DNA from 3 places in the Shewanella sp. A32 genome. Region 2 is predicted to be linked to each of the others. Evidence: predicted binding sites of a transcription regulator. Region 2 holds the regulator's gene; each other region holds the start of a gene.
The links. The regulator LexA, encoded in region 2, represses DNA repair genes until DNA is damaged. The targets are predictions, from matches to a motif close to TACTGTATNNNNATACAGTA.

Region 1 (7,398 bases), on a different contig from region 2:
CGGCGCTGCCGCAGTAGGTTGTGGCTGAGCTTCCGGTTCAGGTACCGGCGCGTCTGTTTGTAGTGGCTGTTCTGGTGCGGTATCTGGCAGACTGACCGCAGCTTGCTCTTCACTCTGCTGCGGCGTTTCTGTGGCACTTTCATCTTTGGTCAAGTAATACCAGCCGCCTCCAGCGAGGACGATGACCAGCAGCGCTAACACCCAGATTACACCGTTGCCACCGGATGCCTGCTTCCCAGGAGCAATTCTATCTTCTTCATTGACTTGCATAGGATTTCCTTTCTTCACAAACAGTGAGGAGCGCCCCCTCATTCTGCCAATATTGTGGTGATTGTCCACCAAACTGCCCCTGGTTGGCAGGGATTATTATGTTTCATAATTCGTTGCCGAACATTGTGCGGCAAATTGTTTTAATGTTGGCTGAACAAATGTTTATTTTTTGATCAAGCTTGAACATATTGTTGTCGATCTCCTAACCAGCGCTGGATAATGCCATCAACGTTTTCTGGTGCTTGTTGCATCAAGTGCTGCGCCAGTTTTTGAATGTGTGGAATTAATGCCTGGTCTCGTACCAAGTCGGCCACTTTCATCTCTGCCAGCCCAGTCTGGCGGGTGCCCAATACTTCTCCTGGACCACGTATTTCCAAATCCTGCTGTGCAATGACAAAACCGTCGTTACTTTGCCTGAGCACACCTAGACGCTTGGTTGCTGTCTGCGACAGTGGTGGCTGGTACATCAATACACAGTGACTGGCCACCGCGCCGCGTCCCACCCGGCCACGCAGCTGATGTAACTGCGCCAGTCCCAAGCGCTCAGGGTTTTCGATAATCATCAGGCTGGCGTTGGGCACATCAACGCCTACTTCTATGACAGTGGTTGCCACCAACAGATTCAATTCACCCTGTTTAAAACGGTCCATTACCTGTTGTTTTTCGCTACTTTTCATTCGACCGTGGACCAGACCGATATGTAGATTGGGCAACGCGGCTTTTAATTCTTCCCAGGTATCTTCTGCGGCCTGGCACTGTAGCACTTCCGATTCTTCAATTAAGGTACAGACCCAATATGCCTGACGGCCATCGTCCAACGTGGCGCGCCGCACTCGCTCGATCACTTCCTGTCGGCGGTGGTTGCTGATCGCCACCGTGGTCACCGGCGTTCTGCCTGGGGGAAGTTCATCAATAATCGAGGTATCTAAATCCGCATAAGCAGTCATCGCCAGCGTTCTTGGGATCGGGGTGGCGGTCATGATCAGCTGATGTGGGTAATAACCCTGCATTGCCCCTTTTTCCCGCAGCCCAAGGCGCTGGTGTACGCCAAACCGATGTTGTTCATCGATAATGATCAACGCCAGCTTGTGAAACTGTACCTGTTCCTGAAAGATAGCATGTGTGCCGATGACCATCTGTGCGCTGCCGTCGGCAATCTCCTGCAACGATTGCTCGCGGAGCTTGCCTTTAAGTTTTCCGGCCAGCCAGCCGACTTTTAGTCCCAATGACGTAAACCAATTGCTGAAATTAAGGGCGTGCTGCTCTGCCAACAACTCGGTTGGTGCCATCATTGCCACCTGATAGCCGTTTTCAATCGCCTGTAATGCTGCCATTGCCGCAACCAGCGTTTTACCTGAGCCCACATCGCCTTGCACCAGACGCATCATTGGCTGCGGTTTTTCGATATCACGGTTGATATCGGCTACAACGCGTTGCTGCGCGCTGGTGGGGTGAAATGGCAAACGCTTTAAAAATGGCCTAAGTAACTGTCCGGTCGCTGGCAACGACACCGCTTTATCCTGATTACTGCGCTGCCTTAGTTTCAACATGCTCAGGTTATGCGCCAGCAACTCTTCTTGTACCAGCCGTTGCTGCGCGGGATGTTGTCCTTGCATGAGGCGATAGATATCCACGTCGGCGGGCGGCCGGTGTAGCAGCCGTACCGCTGCTGCCAGACTCAGTTGATTGGGGCGCAGGGTTTCGGGGATCAGTTCCTGCAGTCCGCCCTCTTGTAACAACGCCAATGCCTGGCTGCTGAGCTTGATCCAGCTGGCTTGCTTCAGTCCTTCAGTGGTGGGGTAAATGGGGGTCAGACTTTCATTGAGGGCTGGTGGCTCTCCGGTCGCAAAGATTTTGTACTCGGGATGAATGATTTCTGCATGGTGACTGCCATGGCGTATCTCACCGTAAGCACGGATCATCAGCCCTTGTTGCATGGCGTTGCGTTGGGCCGCAGAAAAGTTGAAAAAGCGCAACGTCATCGTGCCGCTGGCATCGCGAACATTGCAGGTCAGCATGCGCTTACGGCCATTGATAATCTGGCTGGATTGGATTTCTGCTTCTATGGTGCCATAGTCGCCGGGATGTAGCTCGGCGATGGCATAGATACGGGTACGGTCTTCATAGCGCAGCGGCAGGTGGAACAGCAGATCCTGTACTGTGTGAATTCCCAGCTTTTCCAGCTTGCCGGCCATTTTGGCCGCAATGCCTTTGAGCTCGGTGATGGGAATAAGATCCAGTCTCTGCAAAACGTTAGCACCGGATTACTGTGAATTTATACATATATTATCAAAGATTACCCCTTTGACAATGTACTTATTTTCGCCAGCCACGACAAATACTAGTTGTTGTTGCCATTAGGCTGATGCGTGGCTCACCAGCCATGCCATATAACCCAGATATGCGAGCAAGAGCAGCATGCCATCACGGCGGCCAATGCGGTAACCGCGGTGCGCCAATGGCAGCAATACCACTGCCAGCGCCAGCATTACGCCAAAGTCCAGAATACTGAAGCCGGCCGCGCTAATCGGATGTACCAATGCGGTGATCCCCAGGATCCCCAGCAGGTTGAATAGGTTAGACCCGACCACATTACCAATGGCAATGTCACTTTGTCCTTTCATGGCTGCAACCATCGAGGTAACCAGTTCCGGCATACTGGTACCGATAGCGATGATTGTCAGACCGATCACGGCTTCGCTAATATCAAACGCACGGGCCAGATCTACCGCGCCGTTAACAAACAATACGCCACCGCCGACCAGGCATGCGATGCCAATAACAATAAGTAATATGGATAACAGCGGATTACGAGGTCCGGCTTCAAATTCTTCAGTGTCATCTGCGCCCGCGCTGTAATAGCTGTGCACCAGATAGGCCAGCAGCAAGAGTGACAATATTAAGCCATCGACTAGCCCGAGCAATCCATCAAGTAGCAGTAACCACACCAGTAGCGAGGCCCCAATCATCAGGGGAATGTCGCGGCGAACCATCTGAGATTGTACACCTACAGGCCGAATAAGTGCGGTTAGTCCTAGGATCAGACCGATGTTGGCAATGTTGGAGCCGATCACATTTCCCAAGGCAATGCCGGGACTGCCGGCCATTGCGGATTTAACACTGACCGCCAATTCAGGGGCACTGGTGCCGAAGGCGACGATGGTCAGGCCAATCACTAGCGGAGTAACGCCCAAGCGTAAGGCAATGGCACTGGCACCACGAACCAATGCCTCTGCTCCGAAAGTAAGGATCAGAAAACCACCGAGAATTGACAAAAAAATCAGCATGTTTATTACAGCTCACGAGTTGATTTGGCGAATGGCGCTGGAGTGTCAGCATAAGGAGTTTGCTTGGCAAAGCAAGGAATATTCGACAGAATATGTCAAAAAGACCCCGGCAAACGCCGGGATCGTGCGGATTGTCATGCTTTAAATTTCATCTTCCCAAACCACCACCGCACCGCGGACTTTCTCTGCCTTTGCGGTATAGCGCTGTTCCAGTACATGCCGTTTGATTTTTAGTGTCGGTGTTAACACGTCGTTTTCAATCGTCCAGGGTTCAGTAACCACAATCAATGCATCGACTGTTTCGTGGGATTCCAGATTCGGATTGATTGCATCAAGTGTGGTTTTAAGGGAGCTACGCACCTCTTCCCGTGGCTGCAGCATGGCTCCTTCAGACAGTTGTATCAAGGCGACCGGGTGCGGGAGTCCTGAGCCGATGACACACAGCAATTCTACGTGCGGGTCTTGTGCCAGCTTGCGCTCAATCGGCACTGGAGCGACGTATTTGCCTTTGGCGGTTTTGAAATTATCTTTCACCCTGCCGGTGATACTGACGCAGCCATCTTTATCGATTTCGCAGAGATCGCCGGTGCGGAAATAGCCCTCTTCGTCAAAGGCAGCAGCTGTTGCTTCTGGTGCTTTATAGTATTCCCGCATCAGCCCCGGACTTTTCACTAATAACTCACCGTCGGCGGAGCGTTTGATTTGACAGCCAACAATTGGCTTCCCAACGGTCCCGATTTTGCTGGCATCAAATGGATGATTAATAATGGAATACGCACAGTTTTCGGTCATGCCCCAGGCTTCGCAGATGTCCAGCCCGATACTGTGATACCAGTGCACTAATGAAGGTGGGATCGGGGCGGAACCTGAGCCCAACAGTCGTGACTTACCAAGGCCCAGACCTTGGTGGATCTTGCGCTTCACCAGCCAGTTCAATAGCGGAATTTTCAGCAGCAGATTGAGTTTTCTGAAACTGCCGACTTTATCGATAATGTTTTTCTGGAACAGGGTCCACAGCCGCGGCACTGAGAAAAATACTGTGGGTTGCATGCGTTGTACGTCGGCGACAAAGGTTTCTAGGCTTTCCACAAAAGCGACCGGACAGCCGGCATAAAACGATGATCCCTCAATCGCGACCCGCTCCGTAATATGGGCCAGTGGCAAGTAGGAAAGCAGGCGATCTTCCTGTGAGGCTTTTAAGTCTCGCACGACGGCATTGCAGGTCCAACTGTAACTGGCAAATGTCTGTACCGCGCCCTTAGGCTTACCGGTAGAGCCGGAAGTATAGATAAGTGTCATTATTTGCTCGGCGGCCGGTAGCGGCGCATCCACCAATGGCTGCCCCATATTCAATAACTGCAGCCATTGGTATTGTGCGGGCATCGTTTCATACGGTAATGCCAAGCGTAATAGCTCTCCGCCGACGCCGGCTTCCTGATCTGCCCAGTGATCCAATTTGCCGACAAATATGGCTTTGCAACCACTGTGCTCCAAAATATAACGGATAGTATCGGCATTGGCTGTGGGGTAGATAGGTACACTAATGTAGCCACCATGCATCAGCGCTAAGTCAGTGATAAACCACTCGGCACAGTTTTTTGATAGCAGTGCTATTTTCTCTCCTGGCTCATAACCCAGATGGCGTAACGCCCCTGCTAGACGTTGTGCTGTTTGTTGCACCTGGCGCCAACTGTAATCACGGAATTGCCCTTTGATGGGTTGACGCAGATATACGGCATCGCCCTGAACCTCTGCCCATTGATTGAGCATTTCCACTGGACTTTTATAAGAAGCTGACATGGGTTTTCCCCTTAAGTTAACCATTCGCTACTTGCCCCAAAACCAGCAGCATTATGTCGAAACTCTCTGTTTTCTAAAAATATAAAACACTTGTTTGATTATGGCGGGCAATTAACCGAGGTGCAAATCCGATGAGATCTCTGCCTGATTTCCTAAGTTGCTTTTATGTGGTCGCCCTCGGGGTTTTGGTTGTCGAATTCCGCTAATTTAGCGCACGAATATCACAACAATTATGAGCACATCAATGGAACTGAAATTTATAAAATTAACGGCTTGTGTGGGGATGGCAATGTTATTGGGGGCGTGTTCAGCAACCACATCACTGACAGCGATGCAGCCTGACACGACAATTTATATCAAGGATGCCAAAGGGCAGGATGCACCACGCACAGAGACGTTGGCAACCACCAGTTTTGGGCATTATGAGTTTAAGGCGATTCAACCGGGACAGCAGCCTTTTTATGGCGTGTTACCCCTAAAATTTAACGGCGGATATTTGGCAACCGATATCATCTTGTTCGCCCCGGCAGCGTTCTTTAATTTGCGAGAAGTGTTCCCTTATTATCAGTTTGATGTCGCAAAACAATGCCTGCGGTATCGCAAATCCGAACAGGATAATTGGGTGGAATATGTACCTACCGCCGCTGAGAAACAACGCGCCGAAACCTGGTTTAAGCAATCAGGTATTACGCCAGTAACCGTAACCGCGAAAGACAATCAGTAAGCGGATGATTGAAATTAAAAAAGGCGCTGTATAGCGCCTTTTTTAAGTCGAATGATATGCGTTAAAGCTCGACCACGCCGTCCATTTCTACCTGAGCGCCTTTCGGCAGTTGTTTAACGCCGATGGCTGCGCGGGCAGGGTACGGTTGCTGGAAGTAACGTCCCATCACTTCATTGACCTTGGCGAAGTGACCTAAATCAACCATGTAGATATTGAGTTTGACAATATCGGCCAACTCACCACCCGCCGCCTGGCATACGGCTTTGAGGTTTTCAAATACTTGAACTACCTGCGCTTCAAATTCGTCACCGGCAAGTTCCATGGTGGCAGGAACTAAGGGGATCTGTCCGGAAAGATAAACGGTAGAACCTACTTTCACTGCTTGGGAATAGGTGCCGATAGCTGCTGGTGCCTTATCGGTGGCAATAATCTCTTTCTCAGCCATAACGCTTGGTGACTCCTTGTGGTTAACGGTTTCGGGAAATACGCAGCACTTCTGGCAATACCCGGATGCGGCGCATCACGTTGGCCAGATGCACACGATCGCGCACGGAAATACGCAGATGGATCAGATAAACCCGGCCATCGCGCTCTTCGGTGCTGATATTGCTGATATTGGAACCTTCTGCGGCAATAATGTTCGTGATTTTTGCCAATGCACCTTGATGGTTAACGATTTCAATGCGCACATTGGCCTGGAATTCAGTACCGTCAACCGCGTCCCATTGTACGGGAATATATTTGTCCGGTTCGCTCTGGTAGCCACGAATATTGGCGCAGTTTTCCATGTGAACCACCAGCCCCTTACCAGGGCTGACATAGGCGATGACCGCATCGCCCGGGATCGGACGACAGCAGTTGGCAAATGACACTAGCATGCCTTCAGAACCGCGAATTGGCATCAGGTTACTGTCATCATCTGCTTTACGAGAATCGACAGAATCCCCCTTGAGTCGTTGTGCTATCACCAGGCTCATGGCGTTGCCGAGGCCAATTTCTGTCAACAACTCATCAAAATCTTTATGTTTGGTATCGGTAACGACTTTATTGATCTGTTCCTGGCTGAACTGCTCCAGTTTACTGTCACCCAGCGCATGGTTCAGCAGCCGTTTACCGAGCGCAATGGCTTCGTCTTTTTTAAGATTCTTCAACACCTGACGGATTTTGGAGCGTGCTTTGCCGGTCACGACAAAGTTCAGCCATGCAGCGTTAGGTTTGGCACCTTTGGCGGTGATGATTTCGACGGTCTGCCCGGATAACAGCGGTTGGCTTAGCGGGTAGGACATGCGGTTCACTTTGGCGCCAACACAGGTGTTA
Region 2 (7,398 bases):
AAAATCATTGCAGTGCCAAGGCGATTGTTCATAACCGTAGTACCGGACAGAGTACCGCTGTCGCTACCGGGGTTCGCCAGGCATCTGGGAAGTATATTGTGACGCTGGATGCCGATGGCCAAAATGATCCCGCTGATATCCCGGCGATGCTGAAATTGACCGAAAATATTACTGCTGAACATTTTTGTATCGCTGGCTATCGTAAAAACCGCAAAGATACTGCCTGGAAACGCTTCCAATCTCGATTTGCTAACAAAGTTCGCGATGCCATGTTGCACGACGGGGTGCCAGACACCGGTTGTGGTCTGAAACTGTTTCCGCGCGAGACTTTTTTAAGGTTGCCATATTTTAATCACATGCACCGTTATATTCCTGCATTGGTAAGACGTCTTGGTGGCGAAGTCTATATCTCGGTAGTGCATCATCGTGATCGTGGCGTCGGTGTTTCCAAGTACACCGCCTGGAATAGAATGTGGGTTGGCATTGTCGACATTCTGGGGGTGATGTGGCTTATCCGCAGAGCAAAAATAGCAGAGATTAAACGCATTGATAGCACCCAATAATGGACTCAAGCGGCTGGCTAAGGCCGGTGTCGTCGTTATCATTTTATTGTTACTGACCTGGGCGGTAAAAGAAGGGTGGTTTGAACACCTGACCGATAGTAACTGGGTCGCACGCTTTGTGAAAACTAATGGGCTTTACGGCTGGGGTATTCTATTACTCGCCGGCGGCTTTTTCACCGCAGTTGGCGGCCCACGTCAGGTCATTGCCTTTGTCTTTGGCTTTGCCATCGGAGGCTGGCAAGGCGCGCTATATTCCACGTTAGCGGCTTTGCTGGGATGTGCCATCAGTTTCTATGTGGCACGACTGACCTTCCGCAGTAGTCTGCAACGTCGTTTTGGTCGCAGACTGCAAAAGTTTGAAAATCTGGTGATCCGCAATACCTGGCTCAAAGTCTTGATGATCCGCTTGTTACCGGTCGGCAGCAATTTGTTGACTAACCTGTTCGCGGGAGCTACCCACGTACCCGCCAGAGGCTTTATGGTTGGCAGTACCATCGGCTATTTACCGCAGATGCTGATTTTTTCCTTTGCAGGTGCCGGGTTGGGGTTATCGGATCATATTCAACTAAGCATCAGCATCGTGCTGTTTTTAGTGTCCAGTATTATCGGCGCCTATCTATATCGCAGTCGTTTACAACATCAGGTAGACGAGCTGATTACCGAAGATAAAGAGACTGTTAAATGAATTTCCTGTTCAAACCGTTTGACTCAGACGACTATCGCCGAGTGTTCTGGGCCCTGTTCTGGCTGACCCTCGTGGTCATGCTGATCGGTGTCGGTCTGCGCTCTCCTTGGCCAGCTGATGAACCGAGATTCGTAGAAGCAGCCCGTGAAATGGTGGCTAATGGCCAGTGGCTGTTTCCCAGTCGCGGTGGTGAATTTTATCCGGACAAACCACCGGTATTCATGTGGGCCATTGCGCTTTGTTATCTGATTTTAGGAAACCTCAAATTAGCTTTCCTGTTACCCAACGCATTTTGTGGCTTACTGACCGTGATGCTGGTGTATGACCTTGGTGCCAAATTGTGGAATGTTCGCACCGGACGCAACGCTGCATTGTTGCTGTTATTGGTACCACAGTTTCTGGTGCAAGTGAAAAGTGCCCAGATAGATGCCATGGTGATGTGTTGGATTACCGTAGGTTGTTACGGACTGATCCGTCACTTTATGCTTGGTCCGAATTGGCGGTGGTATTTTGTTTCTTGGGCGTTTATGGGCCTTGGCGTCATCACCAAAGGGGTTGGCTTTCTGCCATTATTGATGTTGTTGCCTTTAGGGTTCTATGCTTGGCGCCAACAACTTTATCGCCCTAGTTGGAAGTGGCGGGCGGCATTAGGGCCTTTGGTCATGTTGGCTGTTATTGCTGCTTGGTTGGTGCCAATGGTGTTGACGGTGTTACACAATGGCTCGCCGGAATACACCGCTTACATGAACAATATTCTGTTTAAGCAAACCGGTCATCGTTACGCTAATGCCTGGCACCATATTAAACCGTGGTATTTCTTTATTGTCAGTGTGATCCCTTGGTTATGGTTTCCGCTGCCATTTCTCGCGGTCGCGCACTGGAAGACGTTTGTTGCAAAAATAAAGGCTGATCCGCAGATTGTCATTCTGTTGGCTTGGGTAGCGCTGGTCGTGCTGTTTTTTAGTATCAGTCCAGGTAAACGTAACCTTTATATTTTACCGGCACTACCTATCGCCTCTCTGGCCGTTGCTGCTGCATTGCAAGGTGTGGGACAAAGACGCTGGTTTGAATGGCTAGTGACCGGACTGCTGTGGCTGGTCAGTGGGTTAACCCTGGCACTGGGCGTGATGGCCGTGATGGAAATGCCCTGGCTGCTGAACAAATTGGATGAGTACACTGACAACCTAGCGGCGTTTGGTTACTTCCTCATAGTGATGGCCGTGCTATGGTTGGTGATACTGGGATGGGCACGCCGTTCATTTTCCCTAATCCGCGCCGGAGCCATGACATTTGTTGGTTGGATGTTGTTTGCTACCTGGGGTTATCAGCTATTAGATTCAGTTCGTACACCCAAAGCGGTGTTGCAGCATACGGCTGAAGTCATAGGTAACGACGCCCAACTCGGTTTGCTCCATTTTAAAGAGCAGTTCATTTTGTTTTCACCGCTCGACATTACGCATTTCAGTTATCTGGCACCGCTATCTGAGCAAGAACGTAACGCCTGGCGTTGGATGCAACAGGGTGATAAACGTTATTTGCTGCTACCTGGTGATGACAAATTGCAGTGTTTTGATATGTCGAAAGGGCAAAATATGGGCACAGCTCATCGTATCGATTGGTACTTGTTGGGCGCGGACGCGTTGCTGCCGACATGTCCTGAACCTGAGCGCGTTGAGATTTATCATACTGAGCGTCCGGGAAAATGGATGGCAGAATAAGTGGACTATCAGTGAGATGACAGGCAATAAAAAACCGCAGTGACATCTGCGGTTTTTTATTGCTGTATGAGGAATCAAATTAATAGGTGCGGTTAATGCACGGCCTGCAATCGGGGAAGTGGAGTTGCATTATCCGCACAGGAACTGGTTTCTAGCACAATTCCCATGGCCCGTGCACTTTTGGCAACAAGCTGCAATCGACGTTTATCTTTGTGATCCAGCTGTTCGACCCAACTGATCACCGCACTGGAAGTGCCGCTGGTCAGTGCTTTTTCTGTGGCCCACAAGGCTTCAACTTCGTCGCGGGCGCGAACCTGCAATACGCGATCCATCCTCACTCCAGCCCGCGCGAGCAGTTCTTTGTAACCTATGGCATTCTCAGGATTAATCAGCACAATCCAGCGGCCCTGCTGACTTAATTGTGCCAATTGTGCACTCAGCTGCTGTAATTCCTGACGTCCATGACTGCGTGTCGTTAAATTGGCAATCCCCATTTGCTGCCAGGCGCTATCAGTCGGATAAATCGCTTCCTGCCATAACCCCGGATGTCTGGGGGCGTTACCCATCACAATGCTCATAGCCAGTCTCCATTACGAATTACGCCTACGGCCAGACCTTCAATGGTCAGTGGCTGACAGGTGAGGTCCACTCTAATCGGTTGATAATCATCATTTTCAGGATGTAGTAAAACGATGTTGCCTTTCTTTTCAAACCGCTTAACGGTGACATCATCTTCAACGCGGGCAACCACAACTTGTCCATTACGCGCTTCTTGCACTTTGTGCACGGCAAGCAGATCGCCTTCAAGAATGCCGATGTTTTTCATACTGTCACCGCGTACGCGTAACAGAAAATCGGCACTGGGATGAAACATGGCCGGATCCACCTGGTAATATTGCTCTACGTGTTGCTGCGCCAGAATAGGTTCACCAGCGGCTACCTGGCCAATTAGCGGCAAGCCGGTTTCTTCTTGAGCGGTTTCATCTATAGGTAATCGGATACCGCGGGAGGTACCCGGCATGATTTCAATACACCCCTTTTTTGCCAGTGCTTTAAGGTGTTCTTCTGCCGCGTTTGCGCTTTTAAAGCCTAAACGACTGGCAATTTCGGCCCGTGTTGGCGGCATACCGGTCTCGGCAATATTGTGCTTAATCAGCTCCAGTATTTGCGCTTGTCGTGGTGTCAGTGGTCTCATATTGATTCCTGTTTTTTCATACAGTAACTGTTAGTATATACAGTATTTTTGATAGCGCAAGTATTAACCAGTTATCAGACTGTTGGCTAAGCCTTAGCGTATTCTGGTATTCTACGGGGTCATTGACCGAGGTTTAGATTCTAACAACACGATGTCCAAACAAGACTCAATCTGGCGCACATCGCTGCGTTGGCTGCAGCGGCAGCTGGTGCACACAGTGGTTGTGCCGCAGGATCCATTCACTGACTTGAATCTGGATCCATCAAAACCAATGGCGTATGTGGTGAAAACCGAATCCCTCAGTGATATTGCTGCATTAGCAGATGTCACCGATAAGCTGGGATTGCCAAGTCCGTACGCTCCTCTCGTGGTGGGTGATGAACACTTGCCACGTGTGGTTTGCCTGGAAGGGGCTAAACCGCTGTTCGGGAGCCGCAAAGGTATACTGCCGTTTCTTAACAGCTTTACCCAACTGTTAAATCTGCATAAATCTGACCGTTCACTGGATATCCAGCTGGTGCCGGTAAGCCTTTATTGGGGACGTACCCCTGGCAAAGAAGACGACTCGATGCGCGCTGCGGTATTTGAGCGGGAGAACCCTACCTGGCTGCGTAAGTTTCTGATGATCCTTTTTCTTGGCCGTGACAACTTTGTGCAGTTTTCCAATGCGGTGTCATTGCGCTTCATGGCGGATGAACATGGCACCGACCAAGCGATTGCACATAAATTATCGCGGGTGGCTCGGGTACATTTCCGCCGTCAGCGTAAAGTGATGACCGGTCCGGTATTGCCCAATCGGCAGGCACTGTTTGCCGACCTGCTGCAGTCAGAAAATCTGATCAAGGCAATCAAAGAGGAAGCGGACAGCAAGAAGAGCACCGAAATAGAAGCGCGTTCTCAGGCCGAAGCTTATCTGGACGAAATCGCCGCTGACTATTCTGATAGTCTCATTCGCGTCTCCAAACGACTACTCACGCTGTTGTGGCACAAGCTCTATCGCGGGATTTCTATTCGAGGCGCGGAGCATGTGCGGCAACTGCATCATGATGGCCATGAAATTGTCTATGTACCGTGCCATCGTAGCCACATGGATTATCTGTTGCTGTCTTACTTGCTGTATTTCGAAGGCATGGTGCCACCGCATATTGCCGCAGGGATTAACCTCAATTTTTGGCCGGCCGGGCCGTTATTCCGACGGGGTGGGGCATTCTTCATTCGGCGGAGTTTCAATGGCAATAAGCTCTATACCGCCGTATTTAAAGAATATCTCGATCAACTGTTTGCTAAGGGCTACTCGGTAGAGTATTTCACCGAAGGTGGCCGTTCCCGCACTGGCAGATTGCTGTCACCTAAAACCGGGATGCTGGCGATGACGGTCAATTCTGTACTGCGTGGCATTGATCGGCCTGTAACCTTAGTCCCGGTTTATCTGGGCTATGACCATGTGATGGAAGTGGCGACCTATCTGAAAGAGCTTAGCGGACGGAAGAAGCAAAAAGAGTCAGTATGGCAGGTCCTCGGTGCTGTGCGTAAATTAGGTAACTTTGGCCGGGTATATGTGAACTTTGGCGAACCGATTAACCTGCAAAGCTTTTTAACCGCTGCGGCTCCTGATTGGCGTGATGAAATGTCCGCTGAGCCGGATCAAAAGCCCGTATGGCTGACCCCGATGGTGAATAATCTTGCCAGTCGAGTGATGACACATATCAACGATGCGGCTGCGGCCACGTCGGTTGCCCTGATTAGTCTGGTGTTGTTGTCCACCAAGCAACATGCCTTAGCGCGTAAGACGTTAGAAGCGCAACTGGATTTCTATTTGGATCTGCTGCAGCAGGTGCCTTATACCAGTTATGGTTCGGTGGCCGAAGGCGATGGTCATGAATTATTGCGCCAGGGCATAGAGCTGAATAAATTTTGTGTAGATAATGATGGACTTGGTGATATTGTTTCGATTGACGAAAAAGTCGCAATTACCATGACTTATTATCGCAACAACGTGCTGCATTTGTTTGCGATCCCGGCATTGGTTGCCAGCTGTTTGCTGCGTGCAGAACTGAGCAGTCGGGAACAGCTACGGGACGTTTTGCCGAAGTTTTTCGCGTTACTGCAGGCGGAACTGTTCATGGGACAAAAGGCGTTGCCGCATTATATCGATGCGATATTACAACGTTTTGAAGCAGCCGGTTACCTGACACCGGGGACGTTAAAGGTAACCGAAAGCGGTATTAACACCTTAGGCTTGCTTGCCGAGACAATGGGCGAGACCTTACAGCGTTATGCCATTATTTTTAATTTATTATCGGCGCATCCGGAAATTGAGCGGGGCGATTTGGAAAGCGAGAGTCATCTGCTAGCCAGTCGTTTGGGGGCTTTGCACGGTATCACTGCGCCAGAGTTTTACGATAAGAAGCTTTATGCCATGCTCAGCATCCGTTTGAAGGAGCTGGGGTATTTATGCGGCTCTGACAACCAGCAGGCAATCCACCAGATGCGGGATTACACCAATCTGCTGTTGCGGCCAGAGATCCGTAAAACCATTGAGGATAGTATCCAGATAAGACAGGAGTCTTGATGAACACTCAGGATGTCAGCGCCAAAGCCCCCTCCCTGCTTGGCGGTGCAATGATTATTGCGGGTACCACTGTCGGTGCCGGCATGTTTTCTCTGCCAGTGGTTGGCGCCGGTATGTGGTTTGGTTATTCGGTCGTCATGTTGCTGGTGGTGTGGTTCTGCATGTTAATGTCCGGGCTGTTACTGCTGGAAACTAACCTGCATTTTGAACCCGGCGCCAGCTTTGACACCCTGACCCGCAAGACCCTCGGACAGTTCTGGCGGGTCCTGAATGGGGCCTCCATTGCCTTTGTGCTATACATCCTGACTTATGCCTATATCAGCGGCGGCGGTTCTATCGTCAATCACTATCTCGCCGGCTCTGGGGTGAGTCTGCCGCAGAGCGCCGCAGCGCTGATGTTTGCGCTGGTGTTGTCGGTAATTGTATTTATCAGTACCAAAGCCGTTGATCGCGTGACCTCCATTATGATCGGCGGCATGGTGATTAGTTTCCTGTTGGCGATTGGTCATCTATTTTCCGGGGTAGACAGTGTGAAATTGTGGCAGCCTGACGGACCACAACACTTTACACCTTACCTGTGGGCAGCCATTCCGTTCGGGCTGGCAAGCTTCGGTTATCACGGCAACGTCCCATCTTTGGTGAAGTATTACGGCCATCGTCCAGCA
Region 3 (7,398 bases), on a different contig from region 2:
CCAATTTTCACTTGTCGATAGCGAATTTCTGCGCCACGACTGACGCCGGGGTTTTCGCTTGCGGTCAGCGTCAGCTGTATTGGTCTATCGCTATCGATTTTAGGTGCGCTACTTGCCAAAGAGTAATGATCTTTCGGACTGCCACTCCCCGGCAAAAACTGAATGATATCGCCGCTCACTAACCGACCGGCATGTTTGATGCCACTCAACGAGATATCTGCGCCTTCGCGCCAGAATTGGGCGTCACTACCTAATAATTCGGAGTAGGGAGCATCCAGACGCGTATGGATGGCCACGGTATTTTTATCGGCAACTACGTTTTCAACTTCGCCCACCATGACGCCGCGGTAGACAATATCTGTCCCGCGTTTTATCCCATCAGCATCGGTGGCCGTCAGCACGAAGCGGACGCCACCATTGGCTTCTTGTTGACTCGCATAGAGTTTGTAGCCTTGATTCGCTTCTGCTTCAGGTGAATTCGTTGGTGAACTGAAGTTGATCCCACCCGCAATCAATGATGCCAGGCTTGCAGTATTCACCTTGATACCGGATAAAGACGCATCAATTTGAACGCCAGAAACGTTCCAGAAGTGCGAATCTTTACGAACCAGTGATGCATATTGCTTCTGGATATAGGCTTTCAGTAATACTTTATGTTGTGGGTCAAGGCGATAACTCACCACTTCACCCACCGGGATCTGCCGATAGAATACGGGTGAGCCCACATCTAATGAGCCTAACTTTTCTGCACTTAATTCCACCACCAGGCCATCGTTGCCTGGCAAAACGGGGGGGGCTTCCTGCGCAGCTTCAAAATGATCTCGAAAGTCACCATCGCCGGGTAATAAACCGATATAGTTCCCTGAAAACAAAGCATCCAGTCCTTCCACCCCGGTGATGGAGGCTTTGGGGGTTACCAACCAGAATTTACTGTTGTCTCTGAGTAGCGGTTGTGCTCGGTAATCCATCAACAGATCGACGTTAACGCCTTTCAGTTCGTCATCAATGGATACGTCCACCACTTTGCCCACATTCAGGCCTTGATAACGCACCAGTGTTTTGCCGATATCAATACCCGTGGCGCTGGGGAAATGGATGCGCACATCAATACCTGATTCGCGAATACTTTTAATACCTAGCCAGGCTCCCAGTGCCAACGCAATTAACGGCAGCAGCCATACTGGGGAAAATAGTTTTTTTCGCACCACTTGGGGTTGTTCAAATTCATTCATCTTGCTTTTCCAGCTGATCCCATAGCAGACGAGTATCCAGCACTTTTGCGGACACCTGAGTAAACAAAATAACTAGCGCAAACGCTGTCGCAGCAGGCGCAGGCTTAGCATCGAGTATCTGGCCCATATTCACCAGTGCGACAGTTAACGAAATAACAAACAGATCGAGCATTGACCAACGGCCAATCCATTCAATTAAGTGAAATCCCACCATCAGTTTGGTTTTGGAAAATTTGAGATTAAAACTGATGGCTGACAAATAGATACCGAGGCCAATAATTTTCAACCAAGGTACCAGAATACTGGCCGTGAACACGATAATCGCGATCGGCAGCATATCTGAATGGACCAGTCGCAGGATCCCAGAAAAAATGGTGTCATGAGTAACCCGCCCACTTTTCGTGAGTGTTGTAATGGGATATACATTAGCCGGAATTAACAAGATGGCCGCAGTGATCAAGAGTGCCCAACTACGTTGCAAACTACTGAAGTCACGCAACTGCAATTTGGCACCACAGCGCAAACAATAACTTTCAGCAGCATTGTTAAGTTGCCCACAATCGTGACAGCTACATAAGCCAATATCTTTGCCTTGAATGTTGTTATTCGAATTCATTCAGATAACCCCACATGTGCTCCAACTTGTATTCCCTTAACATAAACAGCACGATCAAGAACAACATAGTAAAGCAGAATGTGCCCATACCAAAATAGACATCTGCAAAATCAGACAGTTGGAATGAAGTCACGAGAAAACTAATAACATAGATTTCTAGCATCGACAGCTGGGATAACAGCTTGTGATAGCGCAATAACACTACCAGTATTCGACGGCCACTCGGCCGACGGTAATAGTGAGTTTTGATAATCAGCATTTGTGCGAATATTGAGGTGATCAATAATCCAGGCCCGACTACCGCGCCAATCAACACGGCGAGCCCCACTACCCAATAGCCTTGATCGGCAACAGCTAAGGCGCCTTGCCACACGGTAGTGGTGCGGACACTGCCAATAAAATGCATCTCTAGTACTGGCAATAGCATGGCGGGAATGTAGAGAATCAACGCCGCAATACACATTGCCAACACCCCATCAATCGCACAGTAAGGCGTATCGTAAAGTGGTGTCTTACAACGCGGGCATATCGCGCGCACGCCAGAGGGTAGTGCACGGCGGCTTACGGCCAAATCACAGGCACGGCAAAGCACAAGCGCACAATTAGGTGAGGCAGAATTGCGATTATAATGGGACGGGGAATCGTCATTCCCCCTAGTGTCCATGCGCATAACGGAGAACTTAATTAGTTGTCTGTACAAAGGGTACTGTCGGGATGTTAGCAGATACCGAGAACTTCTTGCATCTGTGGATGAAATTATGTCACGATTGGTACTGTATATTTACACAGTGTGAGGAAGATCATGGCGGTAATTACCCAGTTTGTTGTGGTCAGAGAAGGGGTGGAAAAGATGACGTTTACTTCCAAGAAGGAAGCTGATGCTTATGACAGGATGCTCGACATTGCAGATAACCTGTTACCCTTTATTCAGGCCAGTGAAGCAACAATTGATGATACAGCGGCAGAAAAACTTGCTTTTTATATGGCAGCCAATAAAGATACGCTGGCTTCGTTACTTAAAGGCGCTCCGGTCAAAACTGACCCTGTGGCCAAAACACCGAAAAAGAAAGTTGATGATGTTTAATTCAGGAATGTTGCATGAAACCGCAGTTTTACGACACGCTTAACCGACAAGCGGCCGCGCTACTTGAAGGCGAAACCGATTTAATCGCCGGTATGGCCAACTTTTCCGCATTACTCAATGAACACCTGAACGACCTTAACTGGGTCGGTTTTTATCTTATGAAAGGCGACCAATTAGTCCTGGGCCCATTTCAAGGTAAAGTGGCGTGTACTCGGATCCCATTGGGAAAAGGGGTCTGTGGAACTGCGGCGGCAACAGACATTACTCAGTTGGTGGCTGATGTTCATCAATTCGCTGGCCATATCGCATGTGATTCCGCCAGTAATTCTGAAATTGTGGTGCCGGTTAGACGTGACCAACAGGTTGTGGCGGTACTGGATATTGATAGCCCCTTGTTCGCTCGGTTTGATAAAGACGATCAACAGGGCTTGGAAATGTTGGTAAAGACCTTCGAAAGTTGCTTGTTTGCTTAAAAGCCGTGCGATTTTGTGCATTTGATAGTCGCATTCGGTGCGCCGCGGCTTATAATAGGCCGCTTAAATGCACGAAGGTTAATCATCTTGGCAATAACGCATTACAATTGTTAAGGTTAACCACCCCTTTGGTAAATGCTGAAGGCGTGCTAATTTGTAGGTTGTCCTCCGGGATAAAAAGAACTAACGACCAGGCCCAGCAATGCCTGAGTCCCCTGTAATTCGTGGAAGTAATATGGAATCAACAGAAAAGTTGACCGACACCAATGCCATTCTGGCGTATTTGTATGAAACCTTTCCTTTATGTTTTATTGCTGAAGGTGAAGCCAAACCACTTAAAATCGGGCTGTTTCAGGATTTGGCAGAAAGGTTGGCCAACGATTCCAGAGTCAGTAAAACCCAACTACGTGTTGCCCTGCGGCGTTATACCAATAGTTGGCGTTATCTGAAGTCTCTCAAGGAAGGTGCGCAGCGGGTAGATCTGGATGGTAATCCCTGCGGAGAATTGGAAGCTGAACATGTTGAGCACGCCCGGGCTACTCTGAAAGAGAGTCAGGAAAAAGCGAAAGCCAAACGTGTTGAAACCGCAAAAGCAGAAGGTAAGGTGGCGGCCGAGGAAGACAAAGCTGCTCGACCAGCGAAAGCTAAGATGCGTCGTAAACCGCATGCGGATAGCAAAAAAGTCGCTATTCCCAAGTCTGCTCCACGCCCCCAGGCTGCCCAGCCTGCGGTTAAACTTGCACCAGCTACACTGTCAAAGTTGAACCCAGGACAGCGAGTGAATGTCAAACTGGGTGTTAACCCGGTGAGTGGCGTCATTCAGAACATTAATAAAGAAGATGTTCATGTTCAGCTGGATTCAGGTTTGACTGTCAAGGTACACGCAGAGCATATACTGCTGTAGTGTGCCCAAAACCAAGTAAAGATAAAGGAGTAACTTGCTGATGCGAAAGATTATTATAGCAGCGTCACTGGTCAGTATGCTGTTGGGAACCCCGGCGTTTGCTATATCACCGACAATTCCTGTCAGCGAGTTGCCCGATTTACATCAGGAACCACAACATCAGGTTACCAGCAAGCGTGTGGCTGGACTGTTTACTCGTTCCCATTACCATCGTATCGAACTTGACGATGCCTTTTCAAAAAAGATCTTTAATCGTTTTTTAGAGCAGCTGGATTATCGTCGCAACATACTGTTGCAGAGTGATGTAGACAGTATGCAGCCATACGCCACCCAATTTGATGACATGATAAAAAGTGGCGAATTAGAACCCGCATACAAGATGTTTCATCTGGTGCAGCAACGTAGTTATGAACGTTTTGCCTACGCGCTGAGTTTACTCGATAAAGATAAACCGATGAATTTTGATGTACCTGGTGACAAATATGTGTTTGATCGCAAAGACGCACCATGGGCGACAACAGAAGCTGAACTGAATGAGTTATGGCGTGAACGTGTTAAATATGATGCGTTGAGTCTCAAGTTAACCGGCAAAACCTGGCCTGAGACAGTCGATATTCTTGGCAAACGTTATAACAATGCCATTAAACGGATGAAGCAGACCAACAGCGAAGATGTTTTCCAGGGGGTGATGAACGCTTTTGCCCGTTCTATCGAACCGCATACAAGCTATCTGTCACCACGTAATGCCGAACGCTTTGAGATGGAAATGAATCTCAGCCTTGAAGGTATCGGTGCTGTATTACAGATGGAAGACGATTATACCATTATTAAAAGTCTTGTCGCCGGAGGCCCAGCTGCTCTGAGTGGTAAGTTAGCCGTTGACGATAAGATTGTCGGTGTCGGCCAGGATAATGGCGAAATTGTTGATGTGATTGGTTGGCGTCTTGACGATGTGGTAGAGCTGATTAAAGGGCCTAAAGGCAGCAAAGTCACTTTACAGGTGTTGCCGAAGAAAGGAGGCTCGAATGCCAAGCCATTTTTGGTCACCGTGACACGCGATAAAATCCGTTTGGAAGATCGTGCTGCAGCGTCAAAAGTCATTGAGCCTGAAACCGGTCCTTATGCCCATCGCAAGATAGGTGTCATTACCGTTCCTGGCTTCTACATGAATTTGTCCAATGATGTCGCCAATGAATTGCAAAAATTGAAGGCTGATAATGTAGAAGGCATTGTCATTGACCTGCGCGGCAATGGTGGTGGAGCGCTGACTGAAGCGACCCTGATGACCGGATTATTTATTGATCAAGGTCCAGTGGTGCAGATCCGCGACGCTAACGGTCGGATTAGTGAAAACAATGACAATGATGGCAAAACCTATTACGCCGGGCCTTTAACGCTCTTAGTTGATCGTTACTCCGCTTCAGCGTCAGAGATTTTTGCCGCAGCATTGCAGGATTATGGTCGTGCGCTGATTGTTGGCGAATCTACCTTTGGTAAAGGTACTGTGCAGCAACACCGTGGTCTTGAACGTATTTACGATATGTATGACAAGCCGCTTGGCCATGTACAGTATACCATAGCGAAATTCTACCGTATCAATGGGGGCAGCACTCAACGGAAAGGGGTTACGCCAGATATTCCGTTCCCAAGTGCATTAGAACCCGGCGAGTATGGTGAGTCTGAAGAAGATAATGCCTTACCTTGGGATCAGGTACCACCCGCGGACTATCAGCCGTTAAATGAAGTGACTAAACCGATGATCGCCAGTCTTGAGCAGCGCCATGAGCAGCGCGTTAAGAATAGCGTCGAATTCGGCTATATCCTGGATGACATTAAGGAATTCAAGCAGCATCATAAAGAGAAAAGTGTGTCTCTGGTTGAGGGCGAACGTTTGAAAGATCGTGACCAAGAAGATGCGAAAGCATTAGCCCGTTTAAATGAACGGCGTCAGGTACATGGCCTTAAGCCATTAAAATCGCTAGAAGATGAGGATGGTGTTAGTGAGGAAGAGAAGAAAATCGCTGAACCGGACACCTTCCTCAACGAAGCGGTAGATGTTACGCTCGACATGGTGGACTACGAAAAAGGCGCCACCAAACAGCTTCATTGATTTCTATTAAAGAAAAAACGCGCTGCTAGCGCGTTTTTTCTTCTATATATACTGCGCTTGGATATTTAAAGTGTAAGTGCCTGTATTTGTTTTAAATCATTTTGTACTCAAGGTCAGTTACTATGTCTCAGAATGTCAATCAACCCGCCAGCAAACGCCTCGCCGATTATCGTCCACCCGCATTCCTTATTCCCGAGCTCTCTTTGGCGTTTAAGTTACAGCCTACGGCGACGGAAGTGACGGCAATTAGTCATGTTGTACGTAACGGCGACCACCATGAGCCATTGGTGCTAGATGGTGAAGCATTGGAGTTGCTGAGCGCTAAAGTAAACGGTGAAGCGGTTGAAGTTACCCAATTGCCCGGCAAATTACAGGTGGCAACAGCGCTGGATGATTTTGAACTGACACTGGTTACTCGCATCAATCCTCAAGACAACTCGACGCTTGAAGGATTGTATATGTCAGATGGCGCGTACTGTACTCAGTGTGAAGCGGAAGGTTTCCGCCGTATCACCTATTTTCTTGACCGTCCGGATGTGCTTGCAAAATTCAGCGTACGCATCGAAGCACCGCAAGCATTTAAGTATCTGCTGAGTAATGGTAATAACATTGACAGTGGCGCGCTGGAAAATGGTTGGCATTATGCCTGCTGGCAGGATCCGTTTCCAAAGCCTTGCTATCTGTTCGCCTTGGTGGCCGGCGATATGGATCTGCTAGAAGACAGTTTTCATACGTGCAGCGGGCGTGATGTGAAATTGCAGGTATTTGTTGATAAAGGCAATTTGCATAAAGCACATCATGCTATGGCATCATTGAAAAAGGCTATGGCATGGGATGAAAGCCGTTTTGGTCTAGAGTATGACCTCGATATTTACATGATTGTCGCCGTAGATTTCTTCAATATGGGGGCGATGGAAAACAAAGGCCTGAATATATTCAATACTAAATACGTGTTGGCTGATGTGGAAAGCGCTACTGA

Region 1: the regulator LexA is predicted to act here: its motif matches at 2,536-2,555, upstream of recG (ATP-dependent DNA helicase RecG).
Region 3: the regulator LexA is predicted to act here: its motif matches at 2,620-2,639, upstream of PY479_RS13490 (YebG family protein).

Annotation. Positions count from the first base shown of each region.
Region 1 is NZ_JARFTS010000003.1:12,203-19,600, reverse strand. Features, by position in the region: gene PY479_RS03370 (DUF3014 domain-containing protein) at 1-270, opposite strand, end outside; gene recG (ATP-dependent DNA helicase RecG) at 444-2,519, opposite strand; gene PY479_RS03360 (calcium/sodium antiporter) at 2,628-3,557, opposite strand; gene PY479_RS03355 (AMP-binding protein) at 3,699-5,357, opposite strand; gene PY479_RS03350 (hypothetical protein) at 5,602-6,081, shown strand; gene PY479_RS03345 (RidA family protein) at 6,143-6,526, opposite strand; gene spoT (bifunctional GTP diphosphokinase/guanosine-3',5'-bis pyrophosphate 3'-pyrophosphohydrolase) at 6,549-7,398, opposite strand, start outside.
Region 2 is NZ_JARFTS010000011.1:95,598-102,995, reverse strand. Features, by position in the region: gene PY479_RS10280 (glycosyltransferase family 2 protein) at 1-563, shown strand, start outside; gene PY479_RS10275 (VTT domain-containing protein) at 547-1,248, shown strand; gene PY479_RS10270 (glycosyltransferase family 39 protein) at 1,245-2,966, shown strand; gene PY479_RS10265 (SulA-like leucine-rich domain-containing protein) at 3,059-3,544, opposite strand; gene lexA (transcriptional repressor LexA) at 3,541-4,161, opposite strand; gene plsB (glycerol-3-phosphate 1-O-acyltransferase PlsB) at 4,313-6,733, shown strand; gene mtr (tryptophan permease) at 6,733-7,398, shown strand, end outside.
Region 3 is NZ_JARFTS010000020.1:28,770-36,167, forward strand. Features, by position in the region: gene PY479_RS13475 (MlaD family protein) at 1-1,232, opposite strand, end outside; gene PY479_RS13480 (paraquat-inducible protein A) at 1,225-1,848, opposite strand; gene PY479_RS13485 (paraquat-inducible protein A) at 1,835-2,512, opposite strand; gene PY479_RS13490 (YebG family protein) at 2,651-2,932, shown strand; gene PY479_RS13495 (GAF domain-containing protein) at 2,947-3,405, shown strand; gene proQ (RNA chaperone ProQ) at 3,641-4,309, shown strand; gene prc (carboxy terminal-processing peptidase) at 4,350-6,419, shown strand; gene pepN (aminopeptidase N) at 6,542-7,398, shown strand, end outside.